DNA from 3 places in the Metabacillus sp. B2-18 genome. Region 3 is predicted to be linked to each of the others. Evidence: predicted binding sites of a transcription regulator. Region 3 holds the regulator's gene; each other region holds the start of a gene.
What was found. Region 3 encodes CtsR, which represses protease genes until heat stress. Its sites were predicted from a motif close to ATGGTCAATAAAGGTCAAACA; they were not measured.
Positions count from the first base shown of each region.

Region 1 (2,265 bases), 1.5 Mb from region 3:
GAACCAGCTTCATCCAACAAGTCGATTGCCTTATCAGGAAGATATCGGTCTTGAATATAACGATGTGAAAGGGAAACGCAGGCTTCAATAGCTTCATCTGAATAAGATACATGATGATATTGCTCGTACTTATCTTGAATACCTTTTAAGATTTCAATCGCTTTATCAATTGTTGGTTCATGAACCATTACTGGCTGAAAGCGTCGCTCAAGTGCAGCATCTTTTTCAATTTTTCTATATTCTTTTAATGTTGTAGCACCTACAACTTGAAGCTCTCCTCTTGCCAGAGCTGGTTTTAGGATATTACCTGCATCCATTGAACCCTCTGCTGAACCAGCCCCAACAAGCTGATGAATTTCATCTATGAATAATATAATGTTTTTACGATTTTGTAGCTCTTCTATAATCTTCTTCATTCGTTCTTCAAATTGACCTCTAATCCCTGTATTTGCAACAAGTGATGCTACATCTAAGAGATAAACCTCTTTATTTGTAAGCTTTGTTGGAACAGAGCCGTTTGCAATCTTTAAAGCAAGACCTTCCACGACAGCTGTTTTTCCTACGCCTGGTTCTCCAATTAACACGGGATTATTTTTGTTTCGGCGGTTTAATATTTCAATCATTCGATCAACTTCTTCTTCACGGCCAATCACAGGATCGATTAAGCCTGCTCGTGAAGCATGAGTTAAATTACGGCCAAGTTGGTCTAGAATCCCACCACCGCTGGATTGAGTTTTTGGTTGAACGTTTTCCGCTGATGATGCTTGTTGTTGAAGTCCTTTCATAAATTGTTCAAATGGAAACGAAGGAAATCCTCCTGACAATCCTGAAGGGATAGCTTGTTTATACGTTGAATAGCAGTCATTACATAATGTTAGTTGCTTATGTTGATTATTTATTTGAACGTTTAAATGAACTGTAGCTTGTTTTGATTGACAATTTTCACACATCATCTTTAAAACTCCTTTTCATTATTAATTTATATAAAAAAGATTTCAGCGAAAGAGTTTGATCTTTATTGACCAATAGGATAAAAAGAAAGAGGTCTCATGTTTGACCTTCTTTGATCATAGTATACTTTGACCTTTTTTGACTTTCAAGTGTTTTGCCTACAATTTAGTAATGGGATTTTCTTACAGGAATTTTTAAAAAGGTTATGAAAATGAAGTGAATCATCTCTATTTACGCTCATATAATGATACAAGCTGTTTATCTATAGTGAGGTGTAAAGGATGAGAAGATCTTGGATTGCCTCGTTTCAAGTCGCTGCTGTTTATGTAGGAACAGTAGTAGGAGCAGGGTTTGCGACTGGACGAGAAATAGTTGAGTTTTTTACAAAATACGGTGTTTTTGGACTTGCAGGTATTTTATTAGTGGGTTTTATTTTTGTTTATATTGGGACGAAAATGCTCATCCTATCAAAGCGAATTAACGCAGCTTCTTATCAAGATTTAATGATCTTTTTATTTGGTAAGAAAATAGGAAGATTTATAAATATTTTTATGCTTATCATATTATTAGGATTAACCTCTATCATGTTGTCGGGTGCAGGAGCGATATTTAAAGAACAGCTTGGTCTTTCTGTAAGGTTAGGTGTTATTATTACGATTTTATTAACAATAGCTGTTATGTTTTTTGGTATTAAGGGGTTATTTAGTGTAAATATCATTGTAGTACCAATGCTGATTCTATTTAGTACCATTCTAGCTGTTCAATCTTTCTCTATTGAAGCTTTAAGTGTAATGCCCGATAAATCATCTGCCACATTTAAATGGATTCTTTCTGCTGTTTCTTATGCAGCCTTTAATTTAACAATGGCTGCAGCTGTTTTAGTGCCTTTAGCAAATGAGATCAAAGATGAGAAAGTCTTGAAACGGGGAGGGATCCTTGGGGGAGTCTTTTTAACAGCAATTCTAATTAGCAGTCATATTGCTCTTTCGACTCTTCCTAACGTTATGGATTATGACATACCGATGGCTGAGGTAATGAAAACAACTTTTTATGCCATTTATTTTATTTACATAGCTGTCATATATGGTGAAGTTTTTACCTCAGTTATAGGCAATTTATATGGTTTAGAAAGACAAATAGCATCGTTTCTCAATATACCTAGTATGATTATTGTTTGCTCAATACTATGTGTAGCCGCTTTTATAAGTAAATTTGGGTATAGTTCATTAATTTCTACATTATATCCGATCTTTGGATATGTTTGTTTAGGAGTACTTCTGTTATTAATGATTAAAAAAGTTCCTAAGTAGCATA
Region 1 covers NZ_CP088245.1:1,582,800-1,585,064, forward strand. Annotated here, with positions in the region: gene LPC09_RS07955 (ATP-dependent Clp protease ATP-binding subunit) at 1-953, opposite strand, end outside; gene LPC09_RS07960 (YkvI family membrane protein) at 1,233-2,261, shown strand.
Region 1: LPC09_RS07955 (ATP-dependent Clp protease ATP-binding subunit) is a predicted target of CtsR. The motif match lies at 1,051-1,071, and genes of this name have one in related genera.

Region 2 (2,265 bases), 950 kb from region 3:
GGATAGGGAAGAGAAGATGTGTCTCGATAGTGCGGGAATCGGGACACAAATCGGGCAGGGAAGAGAAGATGTGTCTCGATAGTGCGGGAATCGGGACACGAATAGGGGAGGAAATAGGAATTGTGTCTCGATAGTGATGGAATCGGGACACAAATGGGAGAGAGAAGAGAGGATGTGTCTGGATAGTGCGGGAATCGGGACACAAATAGGATAGGGAAGAGAAGATGTGTCTGGATAGTGCGGGAATCGGGACACAAATCGGGCAGGAAAGAGATGATGTGTCTCAATAGTGCGAGAATCGGGACAAACAAAGGGGAGGAAAGAGAAGATGTGTCTCGATAGTGCGAGAATCGGGACACAAATAGGATAGGGAAGAGAAGATGTGTCTGGATAGTGCGACAATCGGGACAAACCCAGGGTAGGAAAGAGCACTTATGTCTCGATAGTACGAGAATCAGGACAAGACTAAACCAGGAAAGAGAAGATGTGACTCAATTACAAGAAAGAGCAACTGATCACATAAGACATAAGCTCCATCTCCTACCTCCGTGACTCAGTGCTTATATGCCCTCAATCTAAAACAAAAAAGCCCCAATCACTATCAAATCGGATTGGGACCTACTTCATCTAATCTTATTTACTTAACGTATTACGATCTAACACTTTGTCAATTAAACCATATTCTAACGCACGATCAGCAGTCATGAAGTTGTCACGCTCTGTATCGCGTTCGATAACCTCTAGATCTTGACCTGTACGATCAGAAAGAATTCTGTTTAATTTGTCACGTAAGAATAAGATACGTTTTGCAGCAATTTCAATTTCCGTTGCTTGACCTTGTGCGCCACCAAGTGGTTGGTGAATCATCACTTCACTGTTTGGAAGAGCATAACGTTTACCTTTTTCACCAGCTGCAAGTAAGAATGCACCCATTGAAGCAGCCATACCAATACAAATCGTTGATACTTGTGGTTTAATGAATTGCATTGTATCGTAGATTGCCATACCTGCTGTGATGGATCCACCAGGGCTGTTGATGTAAATTGAGATATCTTTTTCTGGATCTTCAGCTTCTAAAAACAGTAGCTGTGATACAATTGAATTTGCAACATTATCGTCGATGCCGCTTCCAAGCATAATGATACGGTCCTTTAAAAGACGTGAGTAAATGTCATAAGCACGCTCACCACGGTTTGTTTGTTCAATAACTGTAGGGATTAAATTCATTTCATATTCCTCCTTTATTTTAAGAAAGATTAGGTTTGTTCTAAAGGGTATAAGGTTTAATATGTAATCCTTTAGAACTTCACACATAAAACATGTTTTGAAATAGGTAAATCTTATGTATCTCCATCATACAACTATGGTCAATAAAGGTCAAACGAAAAGACCAATGCTTTACGATGAATTTTTAATTGCCATCATTGATGTCTATACTATACTATGTATGCGGTCACGATAACATGTAATCATGTTTCCCACATTTGTTGTTTTTCAAACTGAGTGAATACTTTTTTCGATACTTAATAGATCTTCTAAAATTGTGAATTTAACGGAATCATAAAAAAGACAGACCACAAAAGGCCTGCCGAAAACAAAAACGATTAAAATGGTTTCACGGTCATTAAAACAATTAAAATAACCGCTGATGCATGTAAAACATTATTAAATGGAATGAGCTGTTTTGCCAGTTTTGTATACTCTTCTGGTAACTCCTCACCTTCATGGTTTTCAAGCGACTTTAATTGTTGCTTTTCTTTTTTAGGGAGAATTCCAGCTGTGATTGGTTGAACAGCTATGTAAATAACAAGAGAAGCTATGTACCAAACTTCTTTAAAAAGATAAGGATTGATGATGGCCATAATAATTCCTGTAAGTAATAATGTGATGCTTCCCACCTTTGCGAACTTTTCAATGCCTTTAGAAACCTTATGAGCAAACTGAGCTTGTGATACAGTTTTTACATTGCTCATTAATACTGGCATACCAAATGTAGCCCCAAGCCCTACAACAGCCGCAACAAGATGGATAATCAATAAAAATGTGTAAATAGTCATGCTTTTTCTCCTCCTTTTTTACTACACCCTAAATTATACCTAAAATGTATAAAATTAGAACAACATTTTGTGAATTGATTTTTTGATTTTGTGTTGGAAATAATCACAGAAAAAGGCAGTTGAAATTAAGTTAAAGTTCCCGTATAATTTTCCATACTGATATATTAATGTGCGCTCGTAGCTCAGTCGGATAGAGCGGTGGTTTCCG
Region 2 covers NZ_CP088245.1:4,298,433-4,300,697, reverse strand. Annotated here, with positions in the region: gene clpP (ATP-dependent Clp endopeptidase proteolytic subunit ClpP) at 634-1,227, opposite strand; gene LPC09_RS21765 (DUF2269 family protein) at 1,605-2,057, opposite strand; tRNA gene LPC09_RS21760 (tRNA-Arg) at 2,229-2,265, shown strand, end outside.
Region 2: clpP (ATP-dependent Clp endopeptidase proteolytic subunit ClpP) is a predicted target of CtsR. The motif match lies at 1,364-1,384, and genes of this name have one in related genera.

Region 3 (2,265 bases):
AAATTTTTAAGAAGTTTGCGAGAAGTGGAAGTTGTAGAAATATGTAGTATCGAAGATAAAACGGCAAAAATCTTAGATAAATCTTCCATAATCGTAGATAAACTTCTTAGATTGCCAAATAAACTTGAACCTAACAGAAAAGAACATTGAGATTAGCCTACAATTTATGACTATTTTCTATAACATAAAAAGATTGTCTTTATAAAATTAGATGAGAGCGTAAAATCATGCAAAATAGTCCATTGAAGACTTTATTCGACAAATTTTAGCAAATTACGGGAAGTGACAGGCACCCCCACCAGGCACCCCCACCAGACACCCCCACCAGACACCCCCATCAAAAAAATAAGTGTTTGAAAACTATCTTTTGAGTATATATATATTAGAACAACTTATATGTCTTATTAAACTAGGGGAAATGTATATGTTTGAGTTTCTTAGTCAAGAGGATTATACGATGTTTTCTCGTATCCTTATTGCAGCTCTTTTATGTGGAGTTATAGGGTTAGAACGGGAGTTTAAGAATCATCCTGCGGGGTTTCGAACACATTTGTTAGTAGGAATTGGATCATGTCTTATGATGATATTGTCTTTGTATGGTTTTGAGCATTATCTTCAGGATCATAAAGCTGTGCAATTCGATCCGTCACGGATTCCATCTTATGTGATTAGTGGCATAGGTTTTTTAGGTGGAGGAACCATTCTAGTAAAAGGTGCAACGGTTAGAGGATTAACAACAGCTGCTTCTATCTGGATTGTAGCTGGATTAGGTTTAATTATCGGATCAGGAATGTATATTCTGGCATTTTTTACAACGATTATTGTGTTAATGTGTCTCATTTTTTTAAATAGATTAGAGAAGTATATGTATGTAAAAAAGACAAGAAGAAAGATGAAGGTTGTTGTAAATTCAACTAAATCTTCAATTGATGAAGTGATTCAGCGTCTTTCGACATATAGCATTAAGACAAATAGTATTGTGATGACATCAAGTCGAAAGGACCGAGATGGGAATGTAACTTTTTATTATCAGTTAGATATTAATATTAACATTCATTCAATAGGGCATGAAAAGTTGGAGCTTGTACTAAAGGAAATCAAGGAAGTAGAAAAAATCTTTTAAATAAGGTTTCACTTCTTTCTATTTTGGCAATATTTAAAATGAAACAGAAGAGTTGAAAAATTTTTCTGTTCGTTTTATATTTAGATTATAGTCAAATATAGTCAAAGTCAGTGAGGGGGAGGTTGAGTGAGAAATATTTCAGACATTATTGAACAGTATTTAAAAAAAGTGCTGGACAGTAGTGGTAAAGAAATTGTTGAAATTAAACGCAGTGAAATAGCTGATCAATTTCAATGTGTGCCTTCACAGATAAACTATGTTATAAACACAAGATTTACGATTGAAAGAGGTTATCTAGTAGAAAGTAAGCGTGGTGGAGGAGGCTATATTAGAATTATTAAAGTTCATGCTGAAACTCAAGCACACTTACTTGATCAATTACTAGCTTTAATAAACAATCGCCTCTCACAAGCAGCTGCAGAGGATATCATTAGTCGGCTTGTAACTGAAGAGGTCATATCCCCTCGAGAAGCAAAGCTGATGATGAGTGTTATAGATCGTTCAGTCCTATATATCGACCTTCCTCATAGGGATGAATTAAGGGCAAGAATGGTGAAAGCCATGTTAACTTCATTGAAATATAAGTGAAAGTAGGGGAGACGGATGATTTGCCAGGAATGTAATGAAAGACCGGCAACGTTTCACTTTACAAAAGTGATTAATGGTGAGAAAACAGAAGTTCATATATGTGAGCACTGTGCGAAAGAAAATAGTGAATTTTTTATGTTTAATTCAAGTTCAGGATTCTCGTTAAACAGCCTGTTAACAGGTTTACTTAATATGGAGCATGGCTTTGCTAAAGCAGAGGAGCAGAATGTGTTTAAAACAGAAAGTGTTCCTCAATGTGATCGATGTAAAATGACCTTCCAGGATTTTAAGAAATCTGGTAGGTTTGGTTGCTCTAATTGTTACCCAACTTTTAAAAATTATATTACTCCGATTCTAAGACGTGTTCATGGTGGAAACACAGAACATTCCGGGAAAATCCCAAAGAGAATTGGTGGAGATATTCATATAAGGAAAAAAATTGAGGATCTAAAAGAGAAAATACGAAGTCTTATTAGTCAAGAAGAGTTTGAACAAGCTGCACTGGTAAGAGATGAAATCCGCTCACTTGAAAAAAAATTAAGTAGCTTTGATGA
Region 3 covers NZ_CP088245.1:105,137-107,401, forward strand. Annotated here, with positions in the region: gene LPC09_RS00555 (MgtC/SapB family protein) at 425-1,123, shown strand; gene LPC09_RS00560 (CtsR family transcriptional regulator) at 1,250-1,711, shown strand; gene LPC09_RS00565 (protein-arginine kinase activator protein McsA) at 1,727-2,265, shown strand, end outside.